2 regions of the Slackia sp. CM382 genome follow, and region 2 is predicted to be linked to the other one. Evidence: predicted binding sites of a transcription regulator. Region 2 holds the regulator's gene; the other holds the start of a gene.
What was found. The regulator LexA, encoded in region 2, represses DNA repair genes until DNA is damaged. The targets are predictions, from matches to a motif close to CNAACANNTGTTNG.

Region 1: the regulator LexA is predicted to act here: its motif matches at 8,790-8,803, upstream of HMPREF1155_RS00435 (replication-associated recombination protein A).

What each region holds. Positions count from the first base shown of each region.
Region 1 covers NZ_ALNO01000001.1:89,189-99,671, forward strand. The annotation lists gene HMPREF1155_RS00395 (hypothetical protein) at 1-111, opposite strand, end outside; gene HMPREF1155_RS00400 (P-loop NTPase) at 226-1,041, opposite strand; gene HMPREF1155_RS00405 (nitrogenase component 1) at 1,228-2,787, opposite strand; gene HMPREF1155_RS00410 (nitrogenase component 1) at 2,780-4,276, opposite strand; gene HMPREF1155_RS00415 (ABC transporter substrate-binding protein) at 4,434-5,585, opposite strand; gene HMPREF1155_RS00420 (ABC transporter ATP-binding protein) at 5,702-6,499, opposite strand; gene HMPREF1155_RS00425 (iron ABC transporter permease) at 6,499-7,527, opposite strand; gene HMPREF1155_RS00430 (hypothetical protein) at 7,795-8,244, opposite strand; gene HMPREF1155_RS00435 (replication-associated recombination protein A) at 8,819-10,165, shown strand; gene HMPREF1155_RS00440 (DMT family transporter) at 10,382-10,483, opposite strand, start outside.
Region 2 covers NZ_ALNO01000016.1:149,897-160,379, forward strand. The annotation lists gene miaB (tRNA (N6-isopentenyl adenosine(37)-C2)-methylthiotransferase MiaB) at 1-1,294, shown strand, start outside; gene miaA (tRNA (adenosine(37)-N6)-dimethylallyltransferase MiaA) at 1,299-2,258, shown strand; gene hflX (GTPase HflX) at 2,255-3,568, shown strand; gene lexA (transcriptional repressor LexA) at 3,656-4,354, opposite strand; gene HMPREF1155_RS05955 (hypothetical protein) at 4,474-4,794, shown strand; gene HMPREF1155_RS05960 (dicarboxylate/amino acid:cation symporter) at 4,902-6,224, shown strand; gene nrdR (transcriptional regulator NrdR) at 6,449-6,898, shown strand; gene dut (dUTP diphosphatase) at 6,898-7,350, shown strand; gene HMPREF1155_RS05975 (DegV family protein) at 7,460-8,332, opposite strand; gene HMPREF1155_RS05980 (PaaI family thioesterase) at 8,437-8,928, shown strand; gene HMPREF1155_RS05985 (methionyl aminopeptidase) at 9,033-9,917, shown strand; gene ileS (isoleucine--tRNA ligase) at 10,177-10,483, shown strand, end outside.

The DNA.
Region 1 (10,483 bases), on a different contig from region 2:
GGCATCGGCGCCGGCGCGTTCGCCCTGCGCGTCCGTCTCACCTGCGCAGCCGACGAGCGAGAACGCCAGCGCAGCCATAAGGCCTGCGATTTCTATAAGATGTTTCTTCATGGTCGTGCCCCCGTTCGCGTTTCCGCCTGATACCGGAGACGATAGCCGATCAAGCTGAAAAGCGTCTGAACGATGAAGCATCTAGGCCGACCGAAGATACTCCGCCGCACCGGGCTAATCACCGTATCGAAGCACCAGGTCGCGAAGCGCCTCGCGCGACAGCGGGTCGGGCACGACGAACATCTCGTTATCCTCGAGCGCCTGCACGAGCGTCCGATACGCCTGCGCCTGACTGCTTTCCGGAGCATGCTCCACGACCGTCTTCTGATGGGCCTCCGCTTTTTGCACAAGCGCGTCTCGCGGCACGACACCGAGCACAGGACACCCGATCGCCTTGGCGAACCCGCTCACCAAATCCACCTCACGCTCGACATTGCGGCAGTTGCAGATGATCCCCCCGATGCGCGCCTGCCCCGACGAGGCGTAGCGGCGCACGCCCTTGCAGATATTGTTCGCCGCATACAGCGACATCATCTCGCCGCTGGTCACGAGATATATCTCGCGGGCGAACCCCTGACGGATCGGCATCGCGAACCCACCGCACACGACATCGCCGAGAACATCGTAGAAGACGAAGTCAAGCGAGTCGTCGATCAAGCCTTTGCGTTTGATGAGGTCGATCGCCGCGATTATCCCGCGACCCGCGCACCCCACGCCCGGCTCGGGGCCACCGGCCTCTATGCATGCTATGCCCGCGAATCCCATCTTCACCACGTCGTCGACGCCTTCTTCGAGACGGGATCCTCGAGAAAGCGCGCGCACCTGATCAAGCACCGTATCGTTCAAGAACTCCCCGGTAAGCATCGACGTGCAGTCGGCTTTCGGATCGCACCCGACCACCATCACCTTTCGACCGGCGGACGCCAGGGCGGCCGCCATGTTCTGGCTTACGGTCGATTTGCCGATCCCGCCCTTCCCATAGAACGCCACCTGGCGCAGTGCGGTGACTCGACCCTGATGGGGGTAGGTCCCCCGTCGAAAACCGATATCCTGACGCGGGTCGGATATCGGTCGCGGGCCACTGCCCTGATGCAGGTTGATTTCCTGTAGCACGTCAATTTCTCGGCGCAAGTTGGAGCCGGACCGCCCGTTCGCGTTATCCATAACGTCTCTCTCTTAGAAATAGCGTGCAATCGGGAGCTCATGCGGTTCGAGCGAAGCTTCTTCCGCTTCGATGAGCGCACCGGCGATGTCGCGCAGCAGACGAATCGTCCCACGATACCCCATGTACGAATCGATGAAAGAAAGCGGCCGATCCGTATTGGGAAACCCCACCCTCACCAAAGGAACGCCCGCGCGCGCCGCCAAACGCTTGTTCCTGCTGTCGCCCAGGATGATATCCACGGGATGCGCCGCCAGCCACTCCTCCGCATCGAGCCGATCGGAAGAAGCAAGCACTGCGCATGGCAAGGCGTTTGCGGCGCTTCGCTCCTCCGACGCAGAGGCGATGCACCCCTGCAGACGTTCCTCGAAATCGGAGGCGGTATCGCCCGCCACGACGCAAGCGGGCACCATTCCCGCATCCACCAAGAGCCCCGCCAAGCCGCATGCCGCGTCAGCATCGCATATCACCATGGCACGCTTGCCATAGAGCAGATCGGCCTGCGACATCAGGGCTTCGACCGCCCGGCGACGCTGCTCGGCGATACGGCCCGGCACCACGCGTCCCGATATCTCATGGGCCGCCTTCACGATCGCGTCAGAGGCCGTGACGCCTATGGGAAGCGCGGATCGCACGATACGGGCAAGCGGCGACGCTTCTTCGAAGGCACGCGCCGCCGCTTCGGTCGCCTCGATGCCGACGAACAACCCGAATCCGCACGATGCGACTTCTTCGATCCTGCGCAGCGGCGTCCCTCCCGGAGGGTAGACATCGGCCGCATCCGAGGGTCGCACGTCATACACGTCGCGTATATCAGGCAACACAAGCGTATCTGTGAAGAACGGAGCGACCAGCTCCTCGATGGCTTCGACGTCCGCCGGATCGCACCACCCGGGCACCAGGAGCGCCCTGTCGCCATGCAGCCCGCACGCATTCACGCCTCCGCTGTCGGCATCGCCCCGATCGGACCACGTTTCCGAACATGGGGAATGCACCTCGGACTGCGAAGGCCATGCATCCGACCGCGCAGGATGGGCATCGAGCCGCACTAGCGGCGCTTCCTGGCGCAAGGAACGCGCCAACTGACCGATCATCGCCGCGACGCACGCGCCGTACCCTGCAAGATGCGAACCGGTGTAGCTCGGCGTCGAAACCCAAACCACATGCTTCCCCTCAGGAACATCCAGCCTGTCGACGATGCCCTGCATGTCGTCGCCGATCGTTTCAGAAAGGCATGTGGTGAACAGCACGATGGTTTCAGGGTCGTACAGCCGGAAGACGTTCGCGACCGCCTCGCGGACGTCGTCTTCTCCCCCGTACATCGCCGCCCGATCGTCGAGCATCGTGGACGGGACGTGCAGCACGCGCTGAAAATGCCGCGCGATCTCCATTCGCTGAAAACGCGCGCATCCTGATGCGCCGTGCGACAGCGGCATCGCTCGATGGATGCCGAAAGCCGCGTACATCGCGCCGAGCGACATGCAAGGATTCAAGGGGTCTATGGTCAAATCGCGACGATCGGGCCTATCGCCGAACGTGCATTCATCGCTTGTCCTGCGCGCCGGATCATCCATCTTGCCTGCCCTCCGTCAGCCATGAGGGTTCCGTATCCAGCCAATGCCCCAATTCGGATGCTATCGCCAGATCGCGGGCGAAGCTCATGAACCCTTCGAACCCTCCGTAGTCCGTGCCGCGCTCGTCGGAAAGGAACTTCTCGGAGCGCATGGGCGTACGGATCCTGCCGAACCGCTGTTCTACGCCGGCGAAGCATATATCAGGATTCAATATCGAAAGCGTATCGGTCACTTCGCGCGAGGAAAACGTCGCGCGCACCCAGTCCGCATCTCGCGCAGATACCGGACGCAACGCATGCTCGCAGCCCGGAAGCGACGCTCTGCGTTCGCCCGATGGAAACCCCGAACAGGCGATCCTTCCGGCCAACGCGACGGGGACGTTCATGCAGAATCCTTGGTCCGTATAGTGCTGCGCAGCATAATCAGGAGCGATCATGATCACATCCATACCCAGTTCAAGAGCCATGGTGGCGAAGGCATCGCTCCGGAAGATATCTTCGAATATGACCGCGATGCGTCCGGCGTAGCGTTCCCGCGCCCTCTCGAGCGCAGGCGCGATGCGCTCCATCGACGCCGCGATGACCTGCTCGGTCTTGAGATCAAGCTCCTCCGACCCGAAAGAGCGCGCCATGGCGCGAAGCGATCTCGCGATGTTGCCGAGGCCCGTGAACGACACGCGCATGAATCCCGTTCCATACCGTTCGCCATACATCTGAGGAACGGCGTCTATCGCCTTGCCCGAATCCAGCACGATAAGGCGCGCATCCTGGCTTGCACGGATGTCCTCATAGGTGGTGGTGCCCATCAGCGAACATACGACATCGTAACCGACCTGCTCGAGCAGGGAGGAAGCGACGCCGTTCCCGAAACGGGCCGATTCGCTCATGTAATGGATGGGATAGGGTCCGCGCGGGCGCGTTTCCCGCCCCACCCATTCCTCGAATATGCGCCTTCCCCCTATAAGCCAGCCGGGCTCGCGTTTGAATCCCTCGCATGACAGCGCGAGCACGTCGATTCCATGGCGGATGGCGGCATCACGCGCCACTTGCTCGATATCGTCGCCGATGATGCCGACCGGACAGGTGGCGCACACCGCTATCGCTTCCGGATGGTAGCGGGCCGCTGCCTCGTCGATGGCGTTCGCGAGCTTCTCTTCCCCTCCGAACACGATGTCCGACTCATCCATGCAGGTGACGAATGTGCGCGCCGCGAACGCGGGAACCTCGACGGATGCCGCCGTCGCATCGGCGCCTTCCTTCGCGTTCGCACCTGCGCCCGGACCGGGACCTTCGTAACCGCTGATGCCCGCGTAATAGGCGCAGCCTACCGGTCCATGCGAGATGAGCAGGACATCGCTGATTCCGCCGAGCATAAGCCCGCGGCATGCCATGTAGCAGCATCCGCCTCCGTAGAACACGCCGGGAATCGGCATGAGCCTTCGTTCGACGGCCGATGCCCCATCGCTCGGACCGTTTCGAGCATCGATCATCTGCCCCCTCCTTCGTCAGGGGTTTCGTCGATGGGAACCTGCACCGCCGCGCATATCCGAAAGGCGCGCGGCGGTGCCGATCGTTTCAGCGGGAGAACCGATGACGGTGGCGGGCAGGCCGCAACCGATCAATCCGCCCAGACTCCGAGCGATCGAGCTAGCGAGAGGCAGAGGCCTTCGCGCCCGTGAAGCTTATCGTCTCCTGCTGCGTAAGCTCCGCAAGCTGCTCGTCGGTCAGATCGACGTTGTAGAACAGCTTGAAGAAATCGGAGATCTCTTGGTCGACGTCCACATCGATGTCCGGATAGCACACCTTGGCGAACCATTCGATGCCCAGAAGGCGCATCGCATTCGGCGGGCGGTCGAACCAGTTGAAAGGCTGCGCCGGCGTATTGTAGACGCGCCCGTTCTGCACCGCCTGAATGTCTGCCCATTGCGGGTTCGACACGATATCGTCGGCAAGGACGAACCCCGAATGGCACAGGATGATCTGAGGATTCCACTCGATGACCTGCTCGATGGATACTTCGGTGCGACCCTGGCCTTTCTTCATCTCGACATCGGCGACATTGATGACGTGCACGTAGGAAAGCACCTCGGTATGACTCGAACCTTCGGGGTCGGTGGCCAGACCGTCCGTGTTCTCGGCATAATAGACCGTCGGATGCTCGGATGCGGGAACGGCGTCGAGCTTGGAGGTGATGTCGGCGAAATGCTTCTCGTAGTAGGATGCCAGCTGTTCGCCGCGGTCGACCTCGTCAAGCCAATCGCCCAGCTGACGATACACGGTCGCCGTATCGGCGAGGTCGCTGGAGACGACCACGACAGGAATGCCGGTCTGCGTCTGGATATCGTCGGGAATGCTGGTGTCCGAACCGATGGACTTGCCGGATCCCATGTAGATGATCACATCGGGATCAAGAGCAATGATGTCTTCGATGTTGGCGGTCACGTTCTGGCCCATCCAGCCGCCGACCACGGGCAGCTTGGCGAAGTTCTCCGGAAGGTATCGCAGAGCCTCCTCGGACGGCTCGTTCACCCAGCCGATCAGCTTGTCCGGAGCAAGGGTTGCGACTGTCGCCTCCCCTGTCGGCACCGCGCAGTACACGCCCTTGACTTCGGTCGGAATGGTGACTTCGCGTCCCGCCATGTCCGTGATGGTGCGCTCCGTCGCGTGCGCGGTCGATGCGCCTTGCTGCCCGCTAGGCGCCTGATCTGAATCGCTTGCAGCGGAGTTCGCACATCCCGTCAGCATGCCGAGCGCCAACATGAGCGCGAGAACCGCCGCTGTCAATCCTTTTCTCTTCATCGTCCTTTCCTTTCCCTTCCTTTCCCTTCCTTTCCCTTCCTTTCGCTCCTCTCCCGAAGCGCCTTCGGACAGGCCGCCGTTTCGGCCGATATCCCTTAATGAACGCGATCGTCCGTTCAAGCCGGATCGTTCCGGTAACGGACGACGGGCACGCAGCTTTTCAGAAGACCGATGTCGTCGAGGTTTTCTTCGATGATCCGCACATCCACGCCGTACGTTTCGCGCAGCGATCGCTCGGTCACCACGTCGTCGGGCGCGCCGAACGTCACGTTCTTGCGGGTGATCAGCCCTACTTTGCTCGACGCGAGAAAGGCATGGTCGGGAAAATGCGACGTCATGACGACGGCAAGGCCTTCGTCGGTAAGACGGGAGATCTGCCTGAGAACCTTCACCTGGTTCCCGTAATCGAGGCTTGCCGTGGGTTCGTCCATGATCAGGATGCTCGGCTGCTGCGCGAGGGCGCGGGCGATCAGCACCATTTGCCGTTCGCCTCCGGAAATCCGGGTGTAGAGCTTGTCGGCTAAGAAATCTATTCCGAGATGCTCGAGACACGAGCGGGCATATGCCGTGTCCGTTGCGGACGGCGAGGCCATGGCGCCTATGCGGGCCACGCGCCCCATAGTCACGACATCGATCACCGAATAGGCGAACGGCGGAGTGTGGCTTTGAGGAACGTATCCTACCTGCCGCGCGATCTCGCGCACCGTCATGGCACCCATATCGCGGCCGTCTATCGAGATCGACCCGGCGAGCGGCTTGAGAAATCCCAGCATGCCGCGAAAGAGCGTGGTCTTGCCGACGCCGTTCGGGCCGAGCAGACAGAGCGTTTCTCCCCCGGACACGGAAAACGAGATGCCTTCGAGGATAGGCTCTCGAGCGTAACCTACCGACAGATTGCGAACCTCGAGCTCCATCAGGCCCACGTCCTTTTTCCCTTGATCAGCAGATAGATGAAGAACGGGGCGCCGATGATCGCGGTCGCGACCGAAAGGGGAATTTCCAGGGAAAGCAGGCAGCGGCATACATCGTCGATCACGAGCAGGAAAATCGCACCGATCAGCAGGGACGCCGGGAGCAGCTGCCGGTAGTTGGGCCCGACGATCATGCGGGAAAGATGCGGGATGACAAGGCCCACCCAGCCGACCATCCCCGCCGCAGCGACGGAGGCGGCCGTGATCAACGTCGCGCAACCGATGAACAACGCTCTGATGAACGCCGTATTCACGCCGAGCGCCCGAGCTTCCTCGTCGCCGAACGAGAGGACGTTGACCTGATAGCGAAGCAGCAACATGGGAACGACGCCGATCAGGAAGGGAACGACCAGCATGGGCAGGTCGTCGGGTTTGGTGCCCGAAAGCCCGCCCATCAGCCAATAGGTGATCGAAGGCAGGGTATCGTCGGGATCCGCGACATATTTCGTGATGGATATGAACGCCTGGAACAAAGCCGAGACCACCATGCCGGAAAGAACGAGGCTGAGCGTCATGTCGTTGCCGCGACTGACCGTCTTGCCCACCGCGTAGGTGAGCATGACCGCGACGATGCCGACGGCGAAGGCCGAGGCCTGCACGAAGAACGCGTTGAGGCCGAGCAGAAGCGCGTAGCATGCGCCGCACCCGGCGCCGGCCGACGCGCCGAGCAGATCGGGCGAGACCATCGGGTTCTTGAACAGCCCTTGAAAGCTCGCGCCCGCCAACGAGAGCGCGGCCCCGATGACGATGGCGCCGATGATGCGGGGAAACCGGACCTGTGTGATGACCGTGACGATGGCCGGTGCCACGTCGTAGGAGGTGCCGAAGAGCTGATTCGACGTCACCTGGAGGACCTCGCCGACCGTCATGTCGTAATGGCCGAGCGTGAACGAGTACAGCGCAACGGCGACGAGGATGGCAGACAGCACGACAAGCGTGCTCCCATAGACAAGTCGGCTTCTCTTCTTCACTACGCACCTCGTTGCGCGGGTGATACGTCCCATCTGCCGTCCATTGGTTACTATCCTTTATTGAGAATAGTATGTTCACGCAAATATAGCATGGTCGATGATGCGATGCATAGGACGTGCAGGAAAACGGGTGGAGAGTGAGCCGAATTCGATCAGCGCATGCTTCACCATAAGGCTGTCGCAGCCGATCATCTGTTCGCGCGCAAGACGGATGCCCGGAGCGATCGACTCGCTTGAACGTAGCTTAAAGATATCCTCCGACCATGCTCATGATCGGCGTTGGCTCCTCCTTCTGATAGCGAAGACCAGATACCCGAGCGCCATGCCGACCAGAGAGATCGCGGCACCCGCAGGCACCATGGAAGCCTCCGGCATGTTCACCTTGCCGAACGCGAGATTGTTCGCCATGCTGAACGTGGCGTACTCCGCGAGCATGTACATGACGCCGAATCCGATGCTGAAAACCCATTTCCCTCTTCCCCAATAGTCGTTCCTGCCGATCAGGAACGAGACGACCAAGGTGGTCGCCGGGAGGATGATCCAGAAGAACACGAGCGAGTACCCCATAGCGCCTTCGGCGTACGTTATGGCGAAGGCCCAGAACACGACGATCGCTGCGATCCAGATGACCAGATACGACGCAATCAATGCCAGCTTGGAGGGTTTGCCCTTCGCGGCGTTCGTGCTCTCGTTCCAATAGTCGATAGGACTGCTCATGATCGTCTCTCCCTTCGGAACCCTCGGTCAAAACTCCTTTGCATCCCTCACATCGAACATACGCCTTCTTGAGCACTTTCTCCAGCCGCTCGCCGGTTAATCGGGAAGCAGGATCGCCAGTACGCCCGAATGGCAACGCGACGATCCTGCGACTGGAGACGAGAGATCCTGCAAAGACCGTCCAAGGGCATGAGAACAGCATGAGGCCGATGACTCTGAACCAACCGAATCGCGACCGATCGGTTCGTTCAAAGACGAACGGCCGTCGTATGCGCAGCGCACAGACGACAGCCGTTCCCTTCATTGCACATACGCAGCATTCGCTACACAGCCGAAGCCGCCACGATCCGCCCGATTAGTTCCCGAGAATCTCCTTCGCGACATACACGCCTGAACCGACAGCCAAGCCGACCGACGAGCCGGGATTGGAATAATACGGAACGCAATACGAGCTTCCCTGATCGACGCCGGCGACATATAGGCCAGAAGTCAAAGGAACGTTGACCGGCCCTCGAACGTCCTGCATTCCACGGCATGCTATAATACGTACATTCGTTCGTATTAAGGAAATGCCATGAAACCCTCTCCCGCCGAACAGGACTCCCTTTTCGACGCACAGGTCGATGCGACACGCCCGCTCGCCGCACGACTGCGCCCGCGCTCGCTCGATGAGGTCGTCGGACAGCAGCATCTGATCGGCCCTGGCAAGGTGCTGAGGCGCATCATCGAATCCGACCAGGTATCCTCCATGATCTTCTGGGGGCCTCCCGGTGTCGGCAAAACCACGATCGCCCGAGTCGTCGCAGATCAGACCGAAGCCCGGTTCATAGATTTTTCAGCCGTGACCAGCGGCATTAAAGAAATACGCACAATCATGCAGGAAGCGGACGCGCATCGCGGCCTGGGAAGGCGTACGATCGTCTTCGTGGATGAGATCCATCGCTTCAACAAGGCCCAGCAGGACGCCTTCCTCCCCTTCGTGGAAAAGGGCGCCATAACGCTCATCGGCGCCACGACGGAAAACCCTTCGTTCGAGGTGAACGGAGCGCTCCTGTCGCGCTGCAAGGTGTTCGTGCTCAAGGCGCTCACTGAAAACGATGTCGTCAAGCTTCTCGAGCGGGCACTTTCCGATGAGCGTGGATTCGGCGACGCCGATGTGCGCATCGAAGACGACCTGCTGCACGCAATCGCCCTCTTCTCCAACGGCGATGCCCGCAGCGCGCTGTCCACGCTGGAAATGGCGACCCTCAACGGCGACGAGCAGGACGGCATCATCGCGGTCACGTCCGATACCGTTGCGCAATGCACGTCGAACAGACGGCTTCTTTATGACAAGGATGGCGACGAGCACTACAACATTATCTCGGCGCTGCACAAATCCATGCGGAATTCCGACCCGGATGCCGCCGTCTACTGGCTTGCGCGCATGCTCGAAAGCGGCGAAGACCCGCTCTACATCGCGCGACGCATCACGCGCTTCGCCGCGGAAGACATCGGGCTCGCCGACACGAACGCCCTCAACGTCGCCGTGAACGCTTTCCACGCCTGCCACTTCATAGGCATGCCCGAATGCAGCGTGCATCTGTCGGAAGCCGTCATCTACCTGTCCCTCGCGCCAAAATCAAACAGCAGCTATATCGCCTACGAGCATGCCAAAAAGGATGCTCTGACCACCATGGCCGAGCCGGTCCCGCTCGTCATCCGCAACGCGCCGACGCGCCTTATGAAAGACCTCGGCTACGGCAAGGGGTACAAGCTTGCCCATCATGAAGAGCACAAGGTGGCCGCCGGCATGCGATGCCTGCCCGATTCGCTTGCGGGCCGCACATACTACCAACCTACCGAAGAGGGACGGGAATCCTGGCTCAAGGAACGTCTCGAACAGGTGAAGGCATGGCGTGGGCATGCGTCGGAGGAATAAAGCGCGCAAGGAAATGCTTTCGGTATCTTACCGATGCCGAAAGCATCTATTATGTTGCAGTTAACCGCCGTTCGACCTGCACGTGGAAAACCTTCGTATGAAGCGCTCTCTGCCAAGGCCTACCATGCTGAGTTGAATGCCGAGGGCGTCGCAATGCCGTCTTCCGACTGGAACGATGAAGGTGAGTGATCGCACGCAGCCAGCCCGGCAATCCCGCTATGCTTCGTCGGACCCGTATTCTCCCGCAGAGATAGCGGGCTCGGGCGCATCGATCTTAGACACGTCGCCCTTCCCCGCCGCCACGAGCAGGATAGTGCC
Region 2 (10,483 bases):
TGATTCGGAGCGCATCGCCGGTCTGCTCGAATCATGCGGCTGCGTGCCCGTATCGACTCTCGAAGAGTCGGAGATCGTCATCTTCATGACGTGCTGCGTGCGTGAGCGCGCCGATATCCGCCTCATGGGACAGGTATCCACCATCAAGGGCGTCCCTCTTCCCGAGGGGAGCGCGCTTGACAAGAGGATCGTCTGCATCGGCGGCTGCATCGGCCAGCGCGACGGCGTTGCTTTGACCGAAACGCTCGACAACGTGGACGTCGTTTTCGGCACTCAGAACATCGAACGCCTTCCGTATCTGATCACGGGCGTTTTATCTCAAGGCGGGCATTTCGTCGAGATCGAGCAGGATTCCGATTCCTTCTCGACGGACCTTCCTTCCGACCGGGAGAAGCCGTGGTCGGCATGGCTTCCCATAACCGTGGGATGCGACAATTTCTGCACCTTCTGCATCGTTCCCTATGTGCGCGGCCGCGAACGCTCGCGCACGATCGAGGACGTCGTTACGAATGCGGAGGCCTATGTCGCCGAAGGCGTCAAGGAGATCACGCTGCTGGGGCAGAACGTGAATTCGTACGGCCGCGACCTGTACGGTTCTCCGCGCTTCGCCGATGTGCTGAAAGCCGTCGCCGCGACGGGCGTCGAGCGGCTGCGGTTCGCGACCTCCCATCCGAAGGATCTGACCGACGAGGTCATCGCTGCATTCGGCGAGCTCGGCAATCTGATGCCGGCGCTCCATCTGCCGGTGCAATCGGGATCCGACCGCGTTCTCGAAGACATGAACCGCACCTATGATTCCGCCCATTACCTCGGGCTTGTGCGCAAACTGCGGGCATCGTGCCCGGACATCGCCCTGTCGACCGATGTCATCGTCGGGTTTCCGGGCGAGACCGAAGAGGACTTCCAAGCCACGTACGATCTCATCGAATCGGTCGGGTATTCGCAGGTGTTCACATTCATCTATTCGCGCCGCGAAGGCACGCCTGCAGCCGATATGTTCGACGATACGCCTCGCGACGTCATCCAAAGACGCTTCGATCGCCTGGTCGAGCTTGTGCAGCGCAAGGCCCTCGAGCAGAATCGGCGCTTTCTCGGCCGCGATCTTGATGTGCTCTTCGAAGGTCCTTCCAGGCGCGATCCGAGCATGCTGGTCGGGCACTCCCCGCACAACGTGACCGTGCATGCTCCGCTGCCTGCCGGCATGGATGCGTCCGCGTTCGTCGGCCGCATGCGCCTCGTCCATATCGACGAGGCGAAGACCTGGTATCTTTCCGGAACGCTCGTCGAAAGGTGATCGCATGCCGTCGCCGACGGATTCACGCATGGTCCTGACGGTCGTCGGACCTACGGCTTCGGGGAAGTCCGAGCTTGCCATGCGCATCGCCGAACATGTGGGCGGCGAAATCGTCTCGGCGGATTCCATGCAGATCTATCGAGGCATGGATATCGGCACTGCGAAGATTCCCCCGGACGAGCGTCGCGTCCCGCATTTCGGGCTCGATATCCTCGATCCCGGCATGCCGTATTCGGCGGCGCTCTTCCAGGACTATGCGCGCGCGTGCTTCGCGGATATCTCTGCACGGGGGAAGACTCCCATCCTCGCGGGCGGCACCGGGTTTTACGTTCGCGCCGCGATCGACGGCTACGACTTCGCTTCGGGAGAACAGTCGGGCAATCCCGTGCGCGACCGCTACGCCGCGCTTGCCGACGCCCAAGGCGCCGAAGCCGTATGGGAGGTTTTGCGCCAGCGCGACCCCGCGAGCGCGGACGTCATCCATCCCCATAACGTGAAGCGTGCGATCAGGGCGCTTGAGATGCTCGAAATCGACGGAGCGTCATATGCCGAACGGGCGCGCAGGCTTTCGAACATCCCTCAGGTCGTTGATGCGCGCATCGTCTATCTGCATGTCGATGCCGACGTGCTGCACGATCGCATCGACGCGCGCGTCGATGCGATGTTCGAGGCCGGTCTCGTCGAAGAGGTGCGCGGGCTCTGCGAGCGCGGCTTCCGCGAGGCCTGCACGGCGAGAGGCGCCATAGGGTATAAGGAGGTAGCGGCCGCCTTCGATGGAGACTGCACGCTCGCCGAAGCGAGAGAGGCCATCAAGACGGCGTCGCGACGCTACGCGAAACGACAGCGTTCTTGGTGGAGGCGCGACGCGCGCGCACACGTCGTCGATGCGACCGACGCCGATTTCGAGCGAATCCTGGAAGAGGCGCTGCGCTTCTTTGTAGGCGAAGGAGAGGTGAGACCATGAGTTTCGGTATAAGCGACCAGGCTGCCTCTATGGAACAGGCAGAGCGCGCCGTTCTCGTAGGCATAGAGCGCAAAGGCGATCCCGATGCGGCGATGCGGCTCGCATCGACTCTGTCCGAGCTTGAGCGCCTGAGCGAAACGGCGGGTGCCTCCGTTGTCGCGACGACTTCCCAACGGCTCGTATCGCCGAACCCGCGCACCTTCGTCGGAACGGGGAAGGCGGAGGAAATCGCGTCGCTCTGCCTTGCGCATGCCGCCGATGTCGTCATCTTCGACGAAGAGCTCACGCCTGCCCAGCAGGGCAATCTTGAGAAGATCATGCCGCAAAACGTGAAGGTCATCGATCGAACCGCCCTTATCCTCGATATCTTCGCCCTGCATGCGACATCGAAGGAGGGTCGTTTGCAGGTGCGCCTTGCGCAGAACCAGTACCTGCTTCCTCGTCTGAGAGGCATGTGGGCGCATCTGGCGAGCAATCGCATGGGCGGCGGCGTCGGATCCCGCTTCGGCGAGGGCGAAAGCCAGCTCGAAGTCGATCGGCGTCTGGTTCGAAAGAGAATCACGACTATACGCCGGGAGCTCGATCATCTCGCATCGGTCCGTGCCGTGCAGCGTCGTTCGCGCCGCTTGTCGGGCGTGTTCCGCATCGCGGAAGCCGGCTATACCAATGCAGGGAAGTCAAGCCTGATAAACGCATTGACCGGTGCGGACGTCCTGAGCTACGACAAGCTTTTCGCGACGCTCGACTCGACGACCAGGCGGCTCTCGCTTCCCGAAGGCCGTGACGCGACCATAACCGACACCGTGGGCTTCATACAGAAGCTTCCGACGAACCTGATCGAAGCGTTTCGAAGCACGTTGGACGAGATCTCAGAGGCCGATCTGATCCTCCATGTCGTCGACGCGTCGTCGCCCCGGCGCGATGCCCAGGCGAAGGCGGTCGTGGAAACGCTCGGGCTTATCGGAGCGCAGGATATCCCCTGCATGGTCGTATGCAACAAGGTCGATCTGCTCGGTGGCGAGGAACGTGCCGAACTCATTCGTCAGCATTCGGACGCATGCCTCGTTTCCGCTCGGACGGGAGAGGGGATGGACGCGCTTAGAGCGGCGATCGTCGAGCGCATCGCCGCATATGAGGTCCCGGTCGTTTTGTCCGTGCCGTTCGATCGCGGGGATGCGGTATCGCGCGTCCATAGCGAATGCACCGTTTTGGAAGAGTCGTACGACGAGCGCGGAACGACCGTCGTCGCGCGCATCCCCTCCGGGCTTCTTGAGGCATATGCGCCATTCATCGTGCGAGACGACGATTGAAACGGAGAAGGCCCGACTCGGCTGCATAAACCGGGTCGGGCATGATCGGACGCATCGAGGTAGATGGAGCCGCATTCGTTTGAGGAGCTACATTCGCCTGAACAGCGCCACGACTTTGCCTGCGATGGATACGTCGTCGCGTACGATGATGGGTTCCATGGTCGAGTTCTCGGGCTGCAGGCGGATATGATCGCGTTCGCGGTAGTAGGTCTTGACCGTCGCCCCGTCGTCGATGATGGCGACCACGATATCTCCGTTGCGTGCCGTGGGCTGCTCCTGCACGACCACGAAGTCTCCGTCGTTGATGCCGATCTCTATCATGGATTCGCCGCGCACCTGCAAAAGGAACGAACTGCCGTCCCCGACGATCTCCGTAGGCAGGGGAATGGTTTCGGTGATGTTCTGTTCCGCTAGAATGGGTTGGCCTGCCGCCACGTTTCCCACGACGGGCAGCGTGACGATGTTCGAGAACCCGCCCGTCCCGACGGATCCGAAACCGGAATCCGTTTCATGGATGGGAGCCGGCTGGCCAGGCTGCATCAGGTCCTCCTCATGGAGAACGGTCATGCATCGCGACTTGAGGGGATCGCGATGGATATATCCCTTCGTTTCGAGGTTGGCGAGGTGCACGTGCACGGTTGAAGGGGAGGAGAGTTCGAGGCCGCGGGCGATATCCCTGATCGTAGGCGCAATGCCATGCTCTTTCATGGAGGATACGATGAAATCGTAGACCTCCTGCTGTTTTTTGGTCAGCTTTTCGCGGGGCGTCTGCGTCGAGGAATCCATGGTGTCCTTTCCGATACGAACATTTGTACCAAAAATCTGTTGACATGAACCTTTGTTCGATTAATATTATACACGAACAAAAGTTCGATGCAAGAACGCGATTCGTATCGGAGGCCAAGATGACACGCGAGAACGTCTTCACCTATATCGAAGGAACCGCCGCCCTGAAGATGCAAGAGGGCGCATCCGATCGCACGGCCCGCATCGTCTCCTTCGACTCGATCGCCCAGAGCCGTTCCGTTGCGGAAAAACCTGCCGTCGCGCCTTCATTCCTTTCCGACCTGAAGGTCGCGGTCGAAGCGCTCGGCTTCGAAGACATCAAGCGCGATATGAGGCACGGGTCGCTTGCGGGGAAGGGTCTTCCGGAACCGCTTTCTCCCAAGGCGTATGCATTCTGCGCCGTCGCATTCGCGGTCACGGTCCTCGCCATCGTGCTCTGATGCGGCCGATTGCCCCTCGATAGGATATATTCTGCCGTTTACCTATTCCCTTTCCCGCCATTGCCTGTACCATATCGAAAGTTTCTGTTTTGAAGGAAAGGGGAACCATGTCTGAGAAAGGCACCTCGGATGTCCGCGAGCTTCTCGACGAAGCCGAGAGGGACATCAAGGATATTGCGAAGGAAAACGGCAAGAAGCCTTGGTATAAGCGTCTCTCGCTGACAACCTGGATCTTCATCGCTCTCGTGCTAGGTGTGATGTGCGGGCTCCTTCTGCAAGGCAATCCGGGATTTGCGGATACGTATATCAAGCCTATCGGCACCATCTTCCTGAACCTCATCAAGATGATCGTCGTTCCGCTCGTCATCGTCTCCATGATGGCAGGCGTCATCTCTCTGAAGGACATCAAGCGTATCGGCGCCATCGGCGGCAAGACCATCGTGTTCTATCTTTTCACCACGGGCTTCGCGGTGTGCATCGGCCTTCTTTTCGCCAATGTCATGCATGTCGGCGGAGGCTACACCCTTGCTTCGACGCAGCTTGAATACGAGGCGAAGGAAGCCCCTTCGTTCATCGACACCCTCGTGAACATCTTCCCGTCGAACTTCGTGCAGCCTATGGCGGACGCCACGATGCTCCAGATCATCGTCATCGCTTTGATCTTCGGTTTCGGCATCATCGCCGCCGGTAAGAAAGGGGCTATCGTCGCCGATTTCGTGAACGGCATGAATGCGGTCTGCATCAAGGTCATGCACGGCATCATCATGTTCGCGCCTTTCGGCGTCTTCGGCCTCATCACGCCGGTTATCGCCAATAACGGCCCCGATGTTCTCCTTCCGCTGCTGTGGCTCATCATCGTCGGGTACGTCGCCATGATCGTCCATCTGGTGGTCGTCTACTCCGGTTTGCTTCGCGCCATCGCCAAGATGGGTCCCCTGAAGTTCTTCAAGGGCATCGCCCCGGCGCTCCTGTTCGCGTTCTCTTCCGCAAGCTCCGTGGGCACCCTGCCGGTCAACATGGAATGCACGAAGAAGATGGGGGCCTCTGACGAGATGGTCAGCTTCGTTTTGCCCCTCGGCGCGACGATCAACATGGACGGCACGGCGATCTACCAAGGCGTCTGCGCCATGTTCATCGCGCAGGTCTTCGGCATCGATCTGACCATCCAGCAGCAGATCGTCATCGTTCTCACGACCGTGCTCGCCTCCATCGGCACTGCGGGCGTTCCGGGTTCCGGCATGATCATGCTTGCCATGGTCCTGCAGTCCGTGGGATTGCCCGTCGAAGGCATCGCGTTGGTCGCGGGCGTCGATCGCATCCTCGACATGATGCGTACCGCCCTGAACATCTCCGGCGACTCCGTCTGCTGCCTCTGCATGAATTACCTCGAGGAACGTAAACAGCAGCGCAAGGCCGAGGCCGGCGCGTAGCGAATCGCGCATCGACGTTTCATTGCGTCGATTGAAAACGGACGCTCGAATTTCGAACCGCGCCCAGGGAGCCTGAGCTTCGAAGGAATGCTCGAACCCCGGAGGCGCGGTTCAACCGGAGGGTGTCCGTTTTCCGTATATGCGGACATGCGGGCGCATCGTGTCGTATCATGGCGCAGAACGCGCGCCGTGTGCTGCGGCGGCACCTAATAGAAAGGCATCCTATGCGCTGTCCTGCCTGCGGGCATCCCGAATCCAAGGTCGTCGACTCCCGTCCTTCCGACGAGTTCAATTCCATTCGCCGTCGTCGCGAATGCTTGAAGTGCGGCAATCGTTTCACGACATACGAACGGCTGGGTGACAATCCCCTCATCGTCGTGAAGGCCGACGGCTCGAGCCAGGTGTTCAACCGCGAGAAGCTCTATCGCGGCATCTCCATCGCCTGCGCGAAGCGTCCGAACATCCCGAATGATAAGAAGACCGAGATCATCGATGCGATCGAAACGGCGTTGCGCAATTCCGGCCGTGCCGAGATCAATTCGAAGGACCTCGGCGACATGGTGCTCGAACACCTCAAGCCCCTTGACGACGTTGCCTACATCCGTTTCGCAAGCGTGTACAAAGATTTCCAAAGCATCGAGGAATTCCAGGACGCTCTGAAGGGATTGAAGTGATGCAGACGTTAGAAACCCTTGAAGTACCTATTGCGAGGCTTTCCGACGACGCGGTTCTGCCTGCGTACGCGTATGAGGCGGACGCAGGGGTCGATCTGCGCGCCACGGCCTTTGCGACCCTTGCCCCGTTCGAGCGGGCGCTCATTCCGACCAGCCTTGCCGTCGCGATCCCCGAAGGATACGCGGGTCTCGTCATTCCGCGCAGCGGCCTTGCCATCAAGCACGGCATCTCGATCGTGAATGCGCCGGGACTCGTAGACAGCCATTATCGCGGCGAGCTCAAGGTCGTTCTCGCCAACCTCGACCCTCGCGAACCCTTCGTCATCGAACCAGGGGATCGAATCGCGCAGCTCGTCATCTCGAAGGTCGAGCACGTGCAGTGGGTCGCCGTCGACGCCCTTGACGAAACCGACCGTGGAATGGGCGGTTTCGGGTCAAGCGGCAAAGCCTAGGATTCCGCATCCATCCGACACGCGCTTCGCGTGCAAGAAAAACAAACGGCTTTTCCTGAAGGCGCCGGAATCGGCGGGCATATGCCCAGGTTCCGGCGCCTACGCGTTGTCAGCGTTCGTCGGCGAGGAAGAAGAGCGCGAGCGTCCCCGGACCGGAATGCGCGCCGATGACCGGGTCGATGTAGTTGATGCGTATGTCGGCCGTGCCGAATTCCTTGCGGATGAGATCGGCGAGATAGTTCGCGTCATCGATGCAGTCGCCATGCGTGATGAACACGGTCTGGTCGGCGACAGGCTCACGTGCCGAGCGTTTCATGCGGTCGAGAAGCGCATGGATGGATTTCTTGCGCCCGCGCACCTTTTCGAGGGGAATGAGGTGTCCCTCGTCGTCGACATGCATCACCGGCTTGATGTTGAGCAGAGTGCCCGCCCAGGCATTGGTGCGGCTGACGCGCCCGCCGCGGAACAGGAACATGAGGTCGTCGACCGTGAACCAGTGGGCGAGCCGGAGGCGGTTGTCGTGCAGCCATTGCAAAACCTCGTCGATGCCGGCTCCCTGTGCGCGCATCGTGGCGGCGTAATAGACAAGAAGCCCTTCGCCGCCCGATGCCGCGTACGTATCGATATGGCGGACGGTGCGCTCGGGGTAATCGGGCGCCAGGGAATCGAGCAGGGCGGCGACGGCTGCATACGTGCCGGAAAGCCCGCTTGAAAAACCGATGTAGATCAGGTCTTGTCCGGCTTCGAGGATGGCCCGCAGCTGCGCCTCGGCCTCTCCGAGATTCGGAAGCGATGTGGTGAAGACGGTTCCTTCGCGCATCATCGCATAGAATTCCTGCAGGTCGACATGCGCGCCCTTCAGATAGCTCCGGTATTCCTCGTCGCCTGCGATGAAGCGCAGCGGAAGGATCTCAAGCGAGAACTCATCGATGGTCTGCTCGGTCAGGTTGCAGGATGAGTCGGTCACGATCGTGTAGTCCATTGGGTTCTCCTCCTCGTATGGTTTGGAAGAGTATACGACTTTTGGCGAGGGCTATAATGTCTGGCCGAACACGCATGCAGGCACGCGCAAGGAGTCGTCCGCCCATGAAATTGAATCCCGCTTTCGTCGACCGCGTGGTCGCATACCTCTCCCAGGTCCCCCTGGTGGTCCGCCACCGCATCTCCGATATCGAACTGCACGAGGACGGGTGCCGCTTCACGGCTGAGATCACCGAAGAGGACTTGAATCCGTTCCATTCGGTCGACGGGGGCATCTACGCGTTTCTGCTCGACAACGTCACCGGCTTCGCGACGTTCTGCCGATACCCGGCCGATTACGGGACATCCACCCTCGATCTTCAGGCGACCTATGCACGTCCGTTCAAAACCGGGAAGGTGGTCTGCGAGGCGCATATCATCAAGGCCGGACGTTCCGTATGCATGGTGCGCGGGGATGTCGAAGACGAAGACGGCACGGTCCTGGCCTACGCGACATCCAACCTCTTCGTCGGGCGCGGCCTGCAGCTCATGGACGACGCCGTCAAAGCAGCCGGATTCCCTGCGCTACCTGATAAATTCATCGATGACGAATGCTAGGGCTGTCGCGATGATGTAGCCTTAGCTAACTTTACCCATCGCGTCGCACGGCCGCGCCCAAGAGTCGTATGGTGTGACGAAAACGACGAGGAAGGATCTCAAATATGTTCGACGAACTCCCCGTTCCGGGGCGCAACGACGCATGCTGGTGCGGAAGCGGCAGGAAATACAAGAAATGCCATATGTCCAACGATGAGAGGCTCGAGGAACTGTACTACCAGGGCCTCGAGGTACCGAGCCGCGCCATGTTGAAGACGGCGCGGGATATCGAAGGGATCAAGCGCAGCGCCGAGGTGAACATCGGCGTGCTGGATTACGTGGCCGAGCATATCGGGCCGGGCGTCACGACCGAACAGATCGACCGCTGGGTGCATGACTACACGGTCGAACACGGGGCCGTTCCCGCGCCCCTCGATTACGAAGGCTATCCCAAGAGCGTCTGCACCTCGGTCAACGATGTCGTCTGCCACGGCATCCCGTCCGAAGACGAAGTGCTCGAAGAAGGCGATATCGTCAACGTCGACTGCTCCACGATCCTCGACGGCTATTTTTCCGACTCGTCTCGCATGTTCTGCATCGGGAAGGTATCGGATGAGGCGCAACGTCTGGTCGATGTCACCAAGGCCGCCGTCGAAGCGGGCATCGCCGCGGTGAAGCCCTGGTGCCGCCTCGGCGACGTGAGCGCCGCGGTCAACCGCGTGGCGACCGATGCGGGCTATACGGTCGTGCGCGAATTCGGCGGGCACGGCATCGGGCTCGAGTTCCACGAGGACCCGTTCGTGAGCTTCGTCGAGCCGGCGGATACGGGCATCGTGCTCGCTCCCGGCATGTGCTTCACGATCGAACCCATGGTCAATCTCGGCGCTCAGGAGATCGATATGACCGATCCGAACGGCTGGACGGTCCGTACGGCCGATGGCAGCTTGACGGCGCAATGGGAGGTCCAGCTCGTCGTCACCGAATCAGGCATCGAGCTTTTGTCCTGGTAGCATTCTCATGCGCAGACGCCCCTTCGCATGGATCGTGCGGCGAAGGGGCGCTTTCACGATTCACCCGTCGCACGCATCGCGCGGGCAGCACGGGTGGATGTTCACGTCCTCTTCCTGTCCTTCGAGGCTCGCCGTGCGTCCGGCATGTCGCGTGTATGCGTTTTCCACGATGCGGACGGGCGCGCGATGCCTCAGGCCCTCGGTTCCCTATAATTGTGAAACTTGCGTATCAATAGGCACTGAAAGGTCGGAGTACACGATGGGAAACGATTACCGCTCTACGATGAACCTGCCCAAGACCGATTTCGCCATGCGCGCGAATCTGGCCGAGAACGAGCCGAAAAGGCTCAAGAAGTGGGCGGACGAGGATCTGTACCACCGGATCCTCGAGCGTAACCGCGACGGCGAGCCGTTCGTCTTGCATGACGGCCCCCCGTACGCCAACGGTCCCATCCACATCGGCCACGCCTTCAACAAGATCCTCAAGGACTTCGTCGTGAAGTCCCATGCCCAGCGCGGCTATTTCACGCCGTACGTGCCCGGTTGGGACTGCCACGGCCAGCCGA